Regions from separate parts of the Rahnella variigena genome, predicted to be linked through region 1. Evidence: predicted binding sites of a transcription regulator. Region 1 holds the regulator's gene; the other holds the start of a gene.
What was found. The regulator CRP, encoded in region 1, controls carbon source genes, mostly activating them, when cyclic AMP is high. The targets are predictions, from matches to a motif close to ATGTGANNNNNNTCACAT.
Positions count from the first base shown of each region.

Region 2: the regulator CRP is predicted to act here: its motif matches at 4,851-4,868, upstream of deoC (deoxyribose-phosphate aldolase).

Region 1 covers NZ_NSDJ01000001.1:354,679-362,783, forward strand. Annotated here, with positions in the region: gene CKQ54_RS01785 (hydrolase) at 1-124, shown strand, start outside; gene CKQ54_RS01790 (YheU family protein) at 121-366, shown strand; gene CKQ54_RS01795 (phosphoribulokinase) at 510-1,379, shown strand; gene CKQ54_RS01800 (amidohydrolase) at 1,385-2,569, opposite strand; gene CKQ54_RS01805 (MFS transporter) at 2,585-3,775, opposite strand; gene CKQ54_RS01810 (LysR substrate-binding domain-containing protein) at 3,969-4,880, shown strand; gene CKQ54_RS01815 (OsmC family protein) at 4,882-5,289, opposite strand; gene crp (cAMP-activated global transcriptional regulator CRP) at 5,653-6,285, shown strand; gene CKQ54_RS01825 (YccS/YhfK family putative transporter) at 6,347-8,105, shown strand, end outside.
Region 2 covers NZ_NSDJ01000001.1:1,391,025-1,399,129, reverse strand. Annotated here, with positions in the region: gene deoD (purine-nucleoside phosphorylase) at 215-934, opposite strand; gene deoB (phosphopentomutase) at 1,095-2,318, opposite strand; gene deoA (thymidine phosphorylase) at 2,407-3,735, opposite strand; gene deoC (deoxyribose-phosphate aldolase) at 3,826-4,605, opposite strand; gene CKQ54_RS06450 (TatD family hydrolase) at 5,154-5,939, opposite strand; gene CKQ54_RS06445 (patatin-like phospholipase family protein) at 5,936-7,165, opposite strand; gene CKQ54_RS06440 (DUF1328 domain-containing protein) at 7,377-7,538, opposite strand; gene osmY (molecular chaperone OsmY) at 7,886-8,105, opposite strand, start outside.

The sequences.
Region 1 (8,105 bases):
TGTCGGCTTTGTTTCCGGCAGCTTACGTCATCCGCAAATGTGGCTGGAACAGCGCATTCCGGCCTGGATCGCCCCGTTTTTAGAAACAAAGACAGAAACAAAGAAAAAGGAAGCAACAAAGTGATTATTCCCTGGCAGGAACTGGACGCCGAACTGCTCACCAGCGTGGTGGAATCCTTCGTATTGCGCGAAGGCACCGATTATGGCGAGCAGGAGCGATCTCTGGAACAGAAAGTCGACGACGTAAAACGTCAGCTGAAAAGTGGCGAGATCGTGCTGGTCTGGTCAGAACTGCATGAAACGCTGAACATTATGCCGCGCGGTCAGTTCCGCGCCGGACAGGAAGAAAACCCGCAAGACTGGTAAACACGATCATAAAATGGATTTGGACAGCCTGTCCCTCTGCGAATAATTATGGTAACAATGGGATTAATTATGCGCTTTGTTTCCGCCTGCCCTGAATGACCTGAAGGGCAATATGGCGTGACGTTTAAGGAGTAAGCCCGACTATGTCAGCAAAACATCCTGTTATAGCAGTTACCGGCTCCAGCGGAGCAGGCACCACCACCACCAGCCTGGCATTTCGTAAAATATTTCAGCAGCTTGGCCTGCGTGCCGCTGAGCTGGAAGGCGACAGCTTTCACCATTTCACCCGCCCTGAAATGGATGCGGCAATCCGCAAAGCCCGTGACCTCGGACGTCACATCAGCTATTTCGGACCGGAAGCCAACGACTTTGGTCTGCTGGAAAAAAGTTTTATCGAATACGGTAAAACCGGTACCGGTCGTTCGCGCAAGTATCTGCATACTTATGACGAAGCGGTTCCCTACAATCAGGTGCCGGGCACCTTTACGCCGTGGCAGGCGCTGCCGGAACCGACTGACATTTTGTTCTACGAAGGCCTGCACGGCGGCGTTGTCGCAGACAAAATTGACGTTGCCGCGCAGGTTGATTTACTGGTCGGCGTGGTGCCCATCGTTAACCTTGAATGGATTCAGAAACTGGTGCGCGATACCGGCGAGCGCGGACATTCCCGCGAAGCAGTGATGGATTCTGTAGTGCGTTCGATGGATGACTACATCAGTTACATTACGCCGCAGTTCTCGCGCACGCACATCAACTTCCAGCGCGTACCGACAATCGATACTTCCAACCCTTTTGCCGCTAAAGCCATTCCTTCACTGGATGAAAGCTTTGTGGTGATCCACTTCCAGGGGCTGGATGACATTGATTTCCCGTATCTGCTGGCGATGTTGCAGGGTTCGTTTATCTCGCACATCAAAACGCTGGTGGTGCCGGGTGGAAAAATGGGGCTGGCGATGGAACTGATTATGGCGCCGCTGGTGCAGCGCCTGATGGAAGGGAAAAAGATCGAGTAACGGACTCAGGCGTCGTTCATCAGCAACTGAAGGATAAACCCGACATGCAGCGCGACGCCAGTCTGTAACGCCTCTTCATCGAGACGAAAACGCGGATTATGTACGCCGTAAGTCGCGCCAATTTTTTCATTCCCGCTGCCAATAAACAGAAAACACCCCGGCACTTTTTGCTGGTAGGAAGAGAAATCCTCTCCGCCAAACAGCGGCTGAGTAACTTCGCGCAGCGCCTGCGGTCCCAGCGTTTTTTCAATCACCTGACGCGCTATCGCACAGGCCTCAGGATGGTTGTGACCGTTCACATAGCCGCGTGTCCAGCGCAGTTCGTATGTTGCGCCATGCGCTGCAGTAATTCCGGAAATGATCTGCTCCATCACCTGCGGCACCTGTTCGCGCACGTTGCTGTGATGCGTCCGCAGCGTTCCGGCGAGCTTCACCCGCTCCGGGATCACGTTATAACTTTCGCCCGTCTGGAAGGTTGCGATAGTCAGCACCGGCACCTGAAGCGGATCAATACGGCGCGCCACAACGTTTTGCAGTGCGGTGACGACTTCCGCGCCGATCACCACCGGATCGATACACAAATGCGGCATAGAACCGTGGCCGCCTTTGCCGGTAATGGTGATGTCGAAATTATCCGTTGAGGCACAGAATACCCCCTCTTTCAGCCCCACTTCACCGGTCGGAGAATTAGGCATCACGTGAAGGCCGAAGATTTTCTCAACGCCATCCAGCACGCCTAAATCCACCAGTTCCTGCGCCCCGCCCGGTGGCACTTCTTCAGCATGCTGGAAGATAAACCGCACAGAACCATGCAACTCAGACTGACATTGAGTCAGCACTTTTGCCGCACCCAGCAACATTGCGGTGTGAGCATCATGACCACAGGCGTGCATCACGCCGGGGACCGTTGAGCAGAAAGGTTCATCGTTCTCTTCCTGAATCGGCAGGGCATCAATATCCGCCCGCAGCGCATATACCGGCCCCGGATGCGCCCCTTTCAGATCGGCAATCACGCTGTTGGGCGTCAGATGTGTCAGGGTCAGACCGCCGAAACTTTCCAGCTGCTGAGTAATGTATGCCGCCGTTTTATGCTCCTGAAAAGAGAGTTCAGGATGGGCATGAATATGTCTGCGCCAGCGCAGGACGTCCGCTTTGACTTCAGCCAGCATTGCTTCGAAATTAAAAGTCACCACTCTTCTCCTCAGTTAAGCCACATCGCGCATTGGCGCACGAGGTTTTATTGCCAGCGGCAGGATAGCCAGACCGGCCACCACCATCGCCAGCGCCAGAAATACAAACGTAGAAAGGTAACCGTGGCTGGCGGTGATGAGATATCCCATCGCAATCGGCGCCACAAATCCGCCGAGAGTCCCGCCGGTATTAATGATCCCCATCGCCGCGCCCATGACGTCAGAAGGCAGGCGTTTCATCGGCAGCGTAAAGACGGTCACAAAGGACGCCATCAGGAAAACGTAGCCGAGGAACAGGAACAACCCGGCCGTAACCGCCGATGCCGACGTAAACACCAGCCAGATACACAACGCACTGAGCAGTGCGCAGCAGAAAATCACTTTCGGCTCTTTGCCCTGCATATAGCGTCCGACCAGCCAGCCGGTTGCCAGTGAAGAAATCCAGATACCCAGCCCGCCGGTCGCGACCACCATGCCTGACACGTCGAGTGACATACCGCGCTGCTGGACGAGATATTTTGGCAACCACGCCATCAGGCCGTAAGACGGAATGTTGATGCAGAAAATTGAGACAAACAGCAGCAGGACAATCGGGTTTTTCAGCAACTCCCGATAACCAGTTTTCGCGCCGGTACGGGCTTGTGCTTCCGGCGGATTGGGCACAAAAATCACAATCGCTACGGCGATGGCAAAAGCCAGCAATCCGAGAATGGAGAACGATCCGCGCCAGCCAAGATGATCCAGGCTGTAAACCGCAATCAGCGGTCCGGCAGTCATCGCCAGTCCGGCGGAAGACAGCAAAATCGACTGCGCAAAGGTTCGCTTCTCAACTGCGAAATTAGACACTACCGCTTTGGCGCAGGACGCAGGATAGCCGGAATGGCCGACGCCGGAGAGAAACCGGAACGTGACCAGTAATCCCAGGCTGAGGCCCAGCGTTCCGAAACACAGCGCGAAGCCGCCCAGCAAGAACAGCGACATACCGAGCACTTTTTTGTAGCCGAACCGGTCATTCAGCCAGCCCGCGGGGATCTGAAACAGCGAATAGGCCAGGAAGAAAATACCGGTGATATACCCCAGCTGTTCAGGTTGCAGATTAAATTCGCGCTCGATGGGCAGCAGCGCAAAACCCATCACTGTTTTATCGATATACACCACGGCATAACCGACAAATAGCAGGAAGATCATCAGGGAACGACTTTTCATAGCGGATATCCCTTTTTGTTATCACCACGTCAGATTTTCTCACTGCCGGATGAATCGTAAAATGCGACATGCATCACGTAATCAACTGAATAACAACATATTATTTTTCGCGATCCTGACGCTATCAGCTTTACAGCGTGACCATAAGATGCAATTTTTGGGCGGGTGATGCTTTTTACTGATAGGGATCGTGATGCGCTATTTGCCGAAATTACAGCAACTGAAGGTTTTCCAGCAGGTTATCCGCAGCGGCAGTATTCGCGGCGCGGCGCGGGCGTTGAATCAGTCACAACCGGCGGTCAGCAGAACATTGCGTGAACTGGAACAAACGCTCGATACGCAGCTGATCGTGCGTGGCAATCAGGGGATGACGCTGACCGAAACGGGGCGGGCATTTGCACAGCGTATGCAATTTATCCTCGAAGAGCTTGAGCGCGCCGCCGATGAAATTCGCCAGATCGAACAATATTCGCAGGGCTCCGTCGCCATTGGATTTTCATCGCTGCTGGCGCTGACGGTTTTTCCCGGACTGGCAGGAGAATTTAAGACGCAGTTTCCGCAGTCCAAACTGCTGATCAAAGAAGGGCAACTTTCCACGTTATTACCTGCACTGCGCGAAGGGAAACTGGATTTCGCGGTCGGTACCGCCGGGCCGGGATTTCCGCTGGAAGATCTGGTACGTGAGCCACTGTTCAGCGCACCTTTCTGCGTTATCGCCCGGCGTGGACATCCGCTGGCGGGCGCCACGACCTTCGAAGAATTACAAGATGCGCGCTGGCTGTTGCCCGAAACGGATATGGGGTATTACCAGCAAATCAGGTTATCGATGGGAGGATTTCATCAGCCGGCAGCGGAAATGCCGGTGCATACAGATTCGGTGGTGTGCGGGCTAAATATGGTGTTGCAGTCTGATTATCTGACCATTGTGGCGCGGGCGATGAAAGCGCCGTTCGGGCTGGAAGACAGGCTGAGTATGCTCAATATCGATACCCTGCCGCAGGCAGAATACTGTGTGCTTTACTCGCAAAAATCGCCGCTGACGTTTGCCGCGCGGCGATTTTTGGATTTATTGCGCAGCCAGTGCCACGCGTATGACTGGTCGTAACTTATTCGACGCTGATCACTTCAAAGCTGTGCGTGATGGTCGCCGCTTTGCCGAGCATCAGGGACACCGAGCAATACTTTTCCGCAGACAGGCTGACGGCACGTTCAACAATCTTATCGGTGAGATCTTTACCGGTGACGATAAAATGCAGATTGATGTGCGTGAACAGGCGCGGCGCTTCTTCGCGGCGTTGTGAGGTCAGCTTGACTTCACAATCACGCACGTCGTTACGGCCTTTTTGCAAAATAGACACCACATCAATCGCGCTGCAACCGCCTGCGGACATCAGCAGCATTTCCATCGGGCTGGGTGCTTTATCGCCCGCATTACCATCCATAGAAATCTGGTGGCCTGACGCTGACTCGCCTAAAAACGTCAGCCCTTCTACCCATTTTACGCGTGCGTGCATGAACTATTCTCCCGGTGAATAAACTCGTCGAATTCCGCTCCCAGAGTACCCTTTCACCTAAAATCTGGCAACGTAACCCGATCGCCATCATGCTGAAGCGAGACAACAGAAGACAGCATTGCAAACCTGTGCTACAAACAAAGCCGAAACATACTTTCCAGTGAATTGCGGTGACGGTTTTCGCGGTTTAAGAACAGAACCCACGGTGATAACGGCAATAATCAGGCTGTTTCACTCCGACACCCGCTTGCAGCATTTCTGGGGAGTTATATGCTGAAAGGGCGCTTTTGATTTTGAAGTGCCATACAGGGAACTCTGAGCCCTGTGATTTTGGGCAGCGATAACAACAGAGGATAATAGCAAATGGTTCTCGGCAAGCCACAAACAGACCCGACTCTCGAATGGTTCCTGTCTCACTGTCATATACATAAGTATCCTTCTAAAAGTACGCTGATTCACCAGGGTGAAAAAGCCGAAACGCTTTACTACATCGTGAAAGGGTCAGTTGCTGTCCTTATCAAGGATGAAGAAGGCAAAGAAATGATACTGTCCTACCTTAACCAAGGTGACTTCATCGGCGAGCTGGGACTCTTCGAAGAAGGTCAGGAACGTAGTGCGTGGGTTCGTGCAAAAACTGCCTGTGAAGTGGCTGAAATTTCTTATAAAAAATTCCGCCAGCTGATTCAGGTTAACCCGGATATTCTGATGCGTCTTTCCGCGCAGATGGCAAACCGTCTGCAAGTGACGTCAGAGAAAGTCGGCAACCTGGCCTTCCTCGACGTAACAGGGCGTATCGCTCAAACTCTGCTTAATCTGGCTAAACAGCCTGATGCGATGACCCATCCGGACGGGATGCAAATCAAGATCACCCGTCAGGAAATCGGCCAAATCGTCGGTTGTTCACGTGAAACAGTCGGACGTATTCTCAAAATGCTGGAAGATCAAAGTCTGATCTCGGCACACGGTAAAACGATTGTCGTTTACGGCACACGTTAATCCCTTAAAAATCGGCGCGGCAGAACACTGTCGCGCCTTTTTTATGGGCTAAGCTTTATCCATGACGCTATGGCGAAGACTGTTTTACCATCCGGAAGTTAACTACGCGCTGCGCCAGACGCTGGTGTTGTGCCTGCCCGTTGGTATCTGCTGGTTGTTCGGCAATCTGCAAATGGGGCTGCTGTTCTCTCTTTGTCCTGCCTGCTGCAACGTCGCGGGCCTGGATACTCCGCATAAACGCTTTTTCAAACGCCTGATAATTGGCGGAACGCTCTTTGCCATGAGCAGCATTCTGCTGCAAGTGATGCTGGAAAGCTGGCACATTCCCCTGCCACTCATCATGTTGTCGCTGGCATTACTGCTTGGCGTAACCGGCGAAATCAGCCCGTTGCATGCGCGGCTGTTGCCCGGCGCGCTGGTGGCGACCATCTTTACACTGAGTATGGTCGGCGTTCGCCCGATATGGCAGGCGCCGGTGCTTTTCGCCGCCGGTACGGCCTGGTACGGATTATTTAACTGGGCGTGGTTTCGCATATCGGAAGAACAGCCGATGCGCGAAACGCTCAGCCAGCTCTATCTGCAACTCGCGGATTACTTCGAAGCTAAATACAGCCTGCTGACGCAACACACCGATCCTGAAACCGCGTTACCCCCGTTGCTGACGCGCCAGCAGCAGGTCATCGACCTGATTGCCCTGCTCTATCAGCAACTGCACATGCTGCCGCAACACGGCCATCATCATCACCATAAAAGACTGTTTCAGCGTTTTCAGGTCGCGCTTGATTTGCAGGAGCACATCACGGTGAGCCTGCATCAGCCGGAAGAAGTGCAGAAGCTGGTGGAAGAAAGCCACGCCGAAGCGGTTATCCGCCGTAATGCGCAGGTGATTTCCGCCCGTCTGCGGGTCATCGCCGACGACATTCTTTATCACCGTTTATCCGAACGGTTTACGATGGCCAACGAGCTGGCCGCGCTGGAGAAAATCGCCGCGCGCAATCCTGAGAATCCGGTCGGCCAGTTTTGCTACTACCACTTCAGCCGCATTGCACGCCTGCTGCGGACACAGCGCCCGTTGTACAAACGTGACCTGATGAACACTCAGCCGCGTTTACCCTTCTGGCCGGCGCTGAAAAGCTATCTTTCCTTCAAATCTGTCGCCCTGCGCAATGCCGCCCGTCTGGGGATCATTCTGGCGATTGGCAGCAGCCTGGGGCTGTTCTTTAATCTGCCCAAGCCCTACTGGATTTTGCTGACCATCATGCTGGTGAGTCAGAACGGTTATAACGCCACGCGCGTGCGGATCCAGCACCGTGCGCTGGGCACGCTGGCCGGATTGCTGATTGCCGCCGGTTTGCTGAAGCTGGAATTACCCGAAGGCATCACGCTGATGTGTATGCTGATCGTCACGCTGGTGTCGTATACGGTGCTGCGTAAAAACTACGGGCTGGCGATGGTCGGCATGACCGTGACGGCGGTATATACCCTGCAACTGCTGGCGATGAACGGCGTGCATTTTCTGGTACCGCGGCTGGTGGATACGCTGATCGGCTGCGCGCTGGCGTTCGGCGGCACCATCTGGCTGTGGCCGCAATGGCAGAGCGGATTACTGCGTCAGAACGCGCACCAGGCGCTGGAAACCTATCAGGATGCTATCCGCTTACTGCTTGAGGAAAATCCGGATACCTCGAAGCTTGCTTACACCCGCATGCAGGTCAATCAGGCGCACAACAAGCTTTTCACGTCACTGAATCAGGCGATGCAGGAGCCCGGCTTTAACTCGCATTATCTGGCGGATATGCGCCTGTGGGTGACGCACAGCC
Region 2 (8,105 bases), 1.0 Mb from region 1:
AACAGCTTAATCACCCTGGCTATGCATAGCTAAATGCATAGCTAATTCCATCGCAAAATGAACAGAGACCATCCGTAATATTCTATTTTATAAAGAAATAGCTACGGGTAAGGTTCGTTCTCCACCAAGAAGACGAATTAATATGCATAGCTAAATGCATAGCAAAACGGGCGCCATCCGGCGCCCGTTTTAGTTACTGCAGGATCTGCAGAATTTATTCTTTGTCGCCCAGCAGAACGGATTCCAGCGCGATTTCAATCATGTCGTTGAAGGTCGTCTGACGTTCAGCGGCAGTAGTTTGTTCGTGAGTACGGATATGGTCGGAAACGGTACAGATGGTCAGCGCTTTTGCACCGAATTCTGCTGCCACGCCGTAAATACCAGCGGCTTCCATTTCGACACCCAGAATGCCGTATTTTTCCATCACGTCGAACATCTGCGGGTCTGGTGTGTAGAACAGGTCAGCGGAGAAGATGTTACCCACGCGGGCATTGATGCCTTTGGCTTTCGCTGCATCAGCGGCGTTACGCACCATGTCGTAATCGGCGATAGCCGCGTAATCGTGGTCTTTGAAACGCATGCGGTTCACTTTGGAATCGGTGCAGGCACCCATGCCGATCACGATATCGCGCAGTTTGATATCAGCACGCACAGCACCACAAGAACCCACGCGGATGATTTTCTTCACGCCGAATTCAGTGATCAATTCTTTGGCATAAATTGAGCAGGAAGGAATGCCCATGCCGTGACCCATAACAGAGATTTTGCGGCCTTTATAAGTGCCGGTGAAGCCCAACATGCCACGCACGTCGTTCACCTGCTTAACATCCTGAAGGAAAGTTTCCGCGATGTGCTTGGCGCGCAGCGGATCGCCCGGCATCAGCACTACGTCAGCGAAGTCGCCCATTTCAGCATTAATGTGTGGAGTTGCCATTATCTTTTCCTAAAATTGGTATAAAAATTAACGAAGTAAACCCAATGAATTTCGAGTTGTAGTCAGGCGGCAAGCGCGTGAATCCCCAGGAGCTTAGACAACTAAGTGACTGGGGTGAAGGCGCGAAGCCAACAACGCTACAACTTGAAAGACGCAGGGTTTATAGCATTGATTTGCCGTAATCCATCGGTGTCAGATCGAAGTATTTAGCAACGGTCTGACCGATGTCCGCGAAGGTATCGCGGTGGCCCAATGAGCCCGGTTTCACTTTCGGGCCATAGATCAGGACCGGAATGTGCTCACGGGTATGATCCGTGCCGCGCCAGGTCGGGTCACAACCGTGGTCAGCGGTGAAGATAATGATGTCGTCTTCTTTCACCAGCTCCAGCAGTTCCGGCATACGGCGGTCGAACAGTTCCAGCGCCGCAGCGTAGCCCGGCACATCACGGCGGTGGCCGTAAGAGGAGTCGAAATCTACAAAGTTGGTGAAGACGATGGTCTTGTCACCCGCTTCTTTCATCTCTTTGATTGTCGCGTCAAACAACGCATCCAGACCGGTGGCTTTCACTTTTTTAGTGATACCGACCTGCGCGTAGATATCGGCGATTTTACCGACAGACACCACGTGGCCGTCTTTTTCATCAACCAGTTTTTTCAGGATGGTCGGTGCCGGTGGCTCAACCGCTAAATCGTGACGGTTACCGGTACGCTCGAAGTTACCGGCTTTGTCGCCGATGAACGGACGGGCAATAACACGGCCAATGTTGTATCCGCCTTCGGTCAGTTCTTCACGGGCGATTTCGCACAGTTCATACAGGCGATCCAGTCCAAAGGTTTCTTCGTGACAGGCAATCTGGAAGACGGAGTCAGCGGAAGTGTAGAAAATCGGCTTGCCGGTTTTCATGTGTTCTTCGCCCAAATCGTCCAGTACCACGGTACCGGAAGAGTGGCAGTTGCCGAGATAGCCCGGCAGATTGGCGCGTTCCACCAGTTTATCCAGCAGTTCCTGCGGGAAGCTGTTGGTGGTATCGCTGAAATAACCCCAGTCGAAAAGAACAGGCACACCGGCGATTTCCCAGTGGCCTGATGGGGTGTCTTTGCCGGAAGACAATTCGCTGGCGTAAGCATACGCACCGGTAATTTCAGAATTACCGTCCATGCCGTCAGGAATTTTACCGGTGGATTCTTCAGCGGCTTTCGCCAGCCCCAGACGGGTCAGGTTCGGCAGATTCAGAGGACCTTTACGGCCTTTGTCTGCATCGCCACGCGCACAGGCAGCCGCGATATGGCCCAATGTATCAGAACCGGCATCGCCAAAGCGCTCGGCATCTTCACTGGCACCGATACCGAATGAGTCTAACACCATGATAAATGTACGTTTCATTTTGCTCTCCTGCGAATGGTTACGCATTGGGTCACGCGGAACTGCCGCGCACCTGATCAATCTTAAATGGGGGCGATTTAGCCTGAAATCAAGCTTTGCCGCTGATCCGGCGATAAACCACCGGCGTACTTTCCGGCGCTTTGTCACTCAGTACAATCGCCGCCCGCACTTCCTGCGCCGCCTGTTGCCAGGCCGCTTCACTGTTCGCGTGGATCATCGCCAGTGGCTGACGGGTATCCACCTGCTGGCCGAGTTGTGCCATGTGGGTCAGACCAACGCTGTAGTCGATAGCATCGCTGGCACGGCGACGACCGCCACCCAGTGAAACGACCGCCATCCCCAGCGCGCGGGTATCCATCGCGCTGACAATGCCGTTGGTTTCAGCGTAAACCGGTTTGCTCAGCGTGGCCTGTTGCAGATAATTGTCGTAATTTTCGATGAAATCGGTCGGGCCTTTTTGCGCGGCAATCATGCGGCCAAAGACTTCCGCTGCTTTGCCGTTATCCAGCACTGCCTGCAACTGACTGCGGGCGTCGGCATCATCTTTCGCCAGTCCGCCGGACAGCAGCATTTCAACGCAAAGCGCCATCGTGACTTCCAGCAGACGCGGATTACGGTATTCGCCGGTCAGGAAACGCACGGCTTCACGCACTTCCACCGCATTACCGGCACTGGATGCCAGCACCTGATTCATGTCAGTCAGCAGCGCTGTGGTTTTACATCCCGCGCCATTCGCCACATCCACGATCGCCTGCGCCAGATCTTCGGACAGCTGATAAGTTGGCATAAATGCACCGGAACCGACTTTAACATCCATCACCAACGCATCCAGACCTTCGGCCAGTTTTTTGGCGAGGATCGAAGCAGTGATCAGCGGAATAGAGTCAACGGTTGCGGTGATATCGCGTGTCGCGTAAAAGCGTTTATCCGCCGGTGCCAGCGAGCTGGTCTGGCCGATTATAGCCACGCCGACGTCCTGAATGATGCTGCGGAAACGGCTGTCATCCGGGAAAATATCAAATCCAGGAATAGCTTCGAGTTTATCGAGCGTACCGCCGGTATGACCGAGGCCACGGCCTGAAATCATCGGGACATAACCGCCGCATGCCGCCACCATCGGGCCAAGCATCAGGGAGGTCACATCACCTACGCCGCCGGTCGAATGTTTGTCGACAATCGGACCGTTCAGATTGAGGCTTTTCCAGTCGAGCACGGTCCCTGAATCACGCATCGCCATGGTCAGCGAAACACGTTCTTTCATGGTCATGTCGTTGAAATAGATAGTCATTGCCAGTGCGGCAATTTGTCCTTCAGAAACCTGACTGTCACGAATACCATTAATGAAGAAACGAATTTCTTCGTCGCTTAAAGGCTGACCGTCACGTTTTTTACGAATAATTTCTTGTGCGAGAAACAAGGTATCCCCCTGCCTGAGCTGAACGCTAAATGTGAACGCCAGTACCGGACGCTGTAAAACAGCGCCACGGCACAGGCATAACAACAGTGATTAATAGCTGCTGGTGGCTTTCTGGCCAGCGTGACCCAATGTGGTCAGCAGGCTTGCCAGCAGGCTGGAAGCACCGAAACGGAAGTGACGTGCGTCAGCCCATTCACGGCCCAGCAGGCGGTCAGCCAGTGCCAGATATTGCGCAGCATCTTCAGCGGTTTTCACGCCACCGGCCGGTTTGAAACCAACGGCTTTGCCGACGCCCATTTCAGCAATCACGCTCATCATCAGTTCAGCGCTGTGCAAAGTGGCGTTTTCAGGCACTTTACCGGTAGAGGTTTTGATGAAGTCAGCGCCCGCTTTAATCGCGATCTCGGAGGCTTTGCGGATCAGTGCATCTTGCTTCAGTTCACCGGTTTCGATGATCACTTTCAGCAGAACGTTGGCCGCAGCACAGGCTGCTTTGCACTGTTTGACCATCTCAAAACCGATCTGCTCGTTACCGGCGATCAGTGCGCGGTACGGGAATACCACGTCAACTTCATCGGCACCGTAAGCGATCGCCGCGCGGGTTTCTGCCAGCGCAATATCAAGATCATCGTTACCGTGCGGGAAGTTAGTCACAGTCGCAATGCGGATATCAGGCGTACCTTGCTCACGCAGAGTTTTGCGGGCAACAGGAATAAAACGAGGATAAATACAGACAGCAGCGGTGTTACCTGCCGGGCTTTTCGCCTGGTGACAAAGCGCGATCACTTTTGCATCAGTGTCGTCTTCGTTCAGGGTGGTTAAATCCATCAGGTTCAGCGCACGTTGCGCTGCGGCGGTTAAATCGGTCATATAACTCTCCAACAATTTTCAATTCCAGCGACCGGCCAGAACTGAGCATACAGTCATGAATTCGTTCCGGCGGAGTCCGACGGGAAATGAATTCTGCACGGTTGGCGAGCGGACTTGGTTCCTTGAAGATAGCGTGCGTAAGCAGCGTGTCGTGGCTTACGCGGCAACTGAGATCCTTCTCACCGCGCTTTGATTGGCTGACGCCAAGTCGTTGTGACTATTTGAACACGTCACATCAGGTTCCTGTGTGCAGTATTTCACACAAAATGAAAACCGTTTGCAACGTTGCTTAGTGAAATGAGATCTAAATCACATTTCACTGGCGTTATGCTCAGTATTTGGTCCAGATAAGAGTGTATACCCGATTCATGACAAACGGAGTGCGCACGGATATACAGCGATCACCGACCGGCGATCTTACGAGTGATGTTATAATAATAACATTTTAAAGAGAACATAAATTACATAGCCTGAAGAAACCCTTTTACAGGAAAGCATGAAAGGAAAATGATAATGTTATTTAAATCACAAAATCAGGAGGGGATGGATTAGAAAGCGGATAAATTGAAGATACGACGGGTGTTGTCCAGCAATTCGGCGGCAATCTGTTCAGGGGTTTCACTGCGCAGGCTGCACAGTATGTCGAACACGTTAGCAGCACGCTCCGGACGATTGGGCTGACCCTGAAAACCCTGCAACGGCATATCCGGCGCATCGGTTTCCAGAAGCAAAGAAGAAAGCGGTAATTGCGCCATCACCTGACGGGTTTTCTGCGCGCGTTCATAACTGATAGTGCCGCCCACACCTATCGCGAAACCCAGTTTGATAAACGCCTGCGCCTGCGAAAGACTGCCCGCAAAACCATGTACCACGCCGGTAGCAGGCAATTTAGCCTGCCGTAACATTGCCGCCAGCTGATCGTGACTGCGCCGCGAATGCAGAATCACCGGCAGCATTGCGCGCTTTGCCATGGCGAACTGCGCTTTCAGCAGCCGCTGTTGTTGCTCAAATCGCGGCGTTTCCATGTATAAATCCAGCCCGATTTCACCGACCGCCACCAGGTGCGGATCCCGGTGAGTCAGCAATGAATCCAGTAATTCCAGGCAACTGTCTTTGTGCTCGCTGATATAAAGGGGATGCAAACCCAGCGCCGCGTGCAGCTGCGGGAATTTTTTTGCCAGTGAGAGAATGCCGCGAAAACGATCTGACGTAACCGACGGAACGATGATCTGCCGGACGCCCGCTTCTCCGGCGAGACGCAAACTTTCGGCTTCCGCACCGGTAAACGGCGGAAAATCGAAATGGCAGTGCGTATCGGCGAAGGTATGACTCACAACTTATCACCCTCACTGGCGGGATAGGTTTCTGATGCACCGTTTTCTACCGGTGGCATATCAGATGCCACACGTTTCGGCTGCGGATCATGAACCAGGTTATCTTTGAAGGCGGCCGGACGCACAACGCCGCCGTCGGCGACCATATCCGTCAGCACGGCGGGATCCAAAATGATCTGCTCCACCGTGCTGGCTGAAGCAGCCAGCGGGATCACGTTTTCTGGTTCGTCCTGCGGTATGACAACCCGCTGAGGGCGACGTGTCACGCGGGGTTCAATGTGCGGATAAGGCCGTTCATTTTCACGCGGCAACAGCCAGTGCGCCGCAGCTGACAGGAAATAACGCCCGCAGCGGCGCCCAAGATGGTAATCCTGATTCAGCGCGGGCAGACGACTGCCCAGCGCGTGGCTGGCTAAAGGTTTTGGCGGGAAGATTTCAAAAATACGCACATCGTCCGGCGGATTCTCGATGAACTGCTGGATGCGGTGATAGCTTTCTTCGTGATGCTGCATCATGCGCACCAGCTGTTGCAGGCTGCTTTCGCTCAGCCATTGCTCCATGCGTTTCATCCATTGCGGCGTATAGAACATCGCCGAGGGAACGGTGCGGATCACCACAATCGTATCGGCGCCACGGCGATAAGCTTCCTCAACCGGGATCGCATCGCTGATGCCGCCGTCCTGATAACTCACGCCATCAAGATCGACGCCCATACGGTAAAAGCCCGGAATGGCGCTGGAGGCTTTGATCACCGGCAGCCAGTTATCGCGCGTCGGCGCAAAGTAACTGGCTGAATAATCATCACTGCGGCAGGCGCACATCAGAAACTCACGCCCGTCGATCAACAGCTTTTCAGCAGTTTCCATCGCCAGCGGCATGTTTTTGGCCGTTTGTTCCACCAGCCAGTCGAGATCGATAAGGTGCCCGCCGCGCACAAAACGCAGAGGATTGAAAAAGTCGGGGCTGGTGGTATAGCGGGTAATGACTCTTCTGGCATAACCAGGTTGTCCGCAGACAAAAGCAGAGAGATTTTGTGCGCCGGCAGACGTGCCCAGATATAAATCAAAGGGATTAAAGCGCGCGCGTTGAAACTCATCCAGCACACCAGCTGTAAAAATGCCCCGCTGTCCGCCGCCTTCGCACACCAGTGCTATTTTGCCGGGTGTATAAGGTTTATACGCCAGTGGTTCTATGTTCCCCAGCGTGACAGGTATTCTGTATCCCAACGGGCTATCCTCACAAAATCGGCCTCACTCAGCGGCCTTCATTTCTGAGCATACCTTGTCTGACTGATTTACGTGAAATTCTTGCCAAATTTCAGCGATAAAATCGTTACGTCCTGTTAACAGCCAGATCGCACATAAAAAGAATCGCCCCCTTCATTGAAGGGGGCGATGTCATTCATTAACACTTTTTGGCATCAAATCATTGATGCGGTCAGAGTCGTTTACGACCGGTAAACAGGCTGACCAGGAACAGAATGATACCGACTACGAAGACGATTTTTGCAGCCCAGGCAGCTGTACCCGCCAAACCACCGAAACCGAGAGCCGCCGCGATTAACGCGATGATTAGAAAAATAATGCCCCAACGAAACATAAGCTTCTCCTTTATACCCTATTTTCACTTTGCCAGTTTAAAAGGTGGTGCCCCGCTTCGGGCCGGACTCACTGTTAAACATCTGCCTTTTGACACTTTATCTCCCGACCGTATGCCGGGAACAAAAACTTCTTACTTAATAAAGGTAGTCGAAAAATTAAAGTGTTAGAGCTTCTGACACGATATTTTTCCGAAATCAGGCAAATCTTATCCGTCCCGAATATTCAGCGGGCAACACAAATATTGTTATGCGTTATTCAAAAGATGAGGCGCCCGCCCGTGAGAAGGCGCCTTGTACTTCAGGTCTTGTACTACAGGTCTTGTACTACAGGTAGAGCAGAATATCGTTACGGTGCGACTTTCAGGTCATTTTTGACGCTTTTCACGCCATCAACGGTTTTCGCAACGCTTTCAGCACGGTCAGACTGTGCCTGGTCTTTCACTGCACCGGAAAGCTGTACTACGCCGTCGGTGGTTTCAACTTTTACATTACGTGAAGGGACAATGTCATCGGCCAGCAGTTTTGCTTTCACAGACGCTGTTGTTGCGCTGTCGCCCGCATAGCCT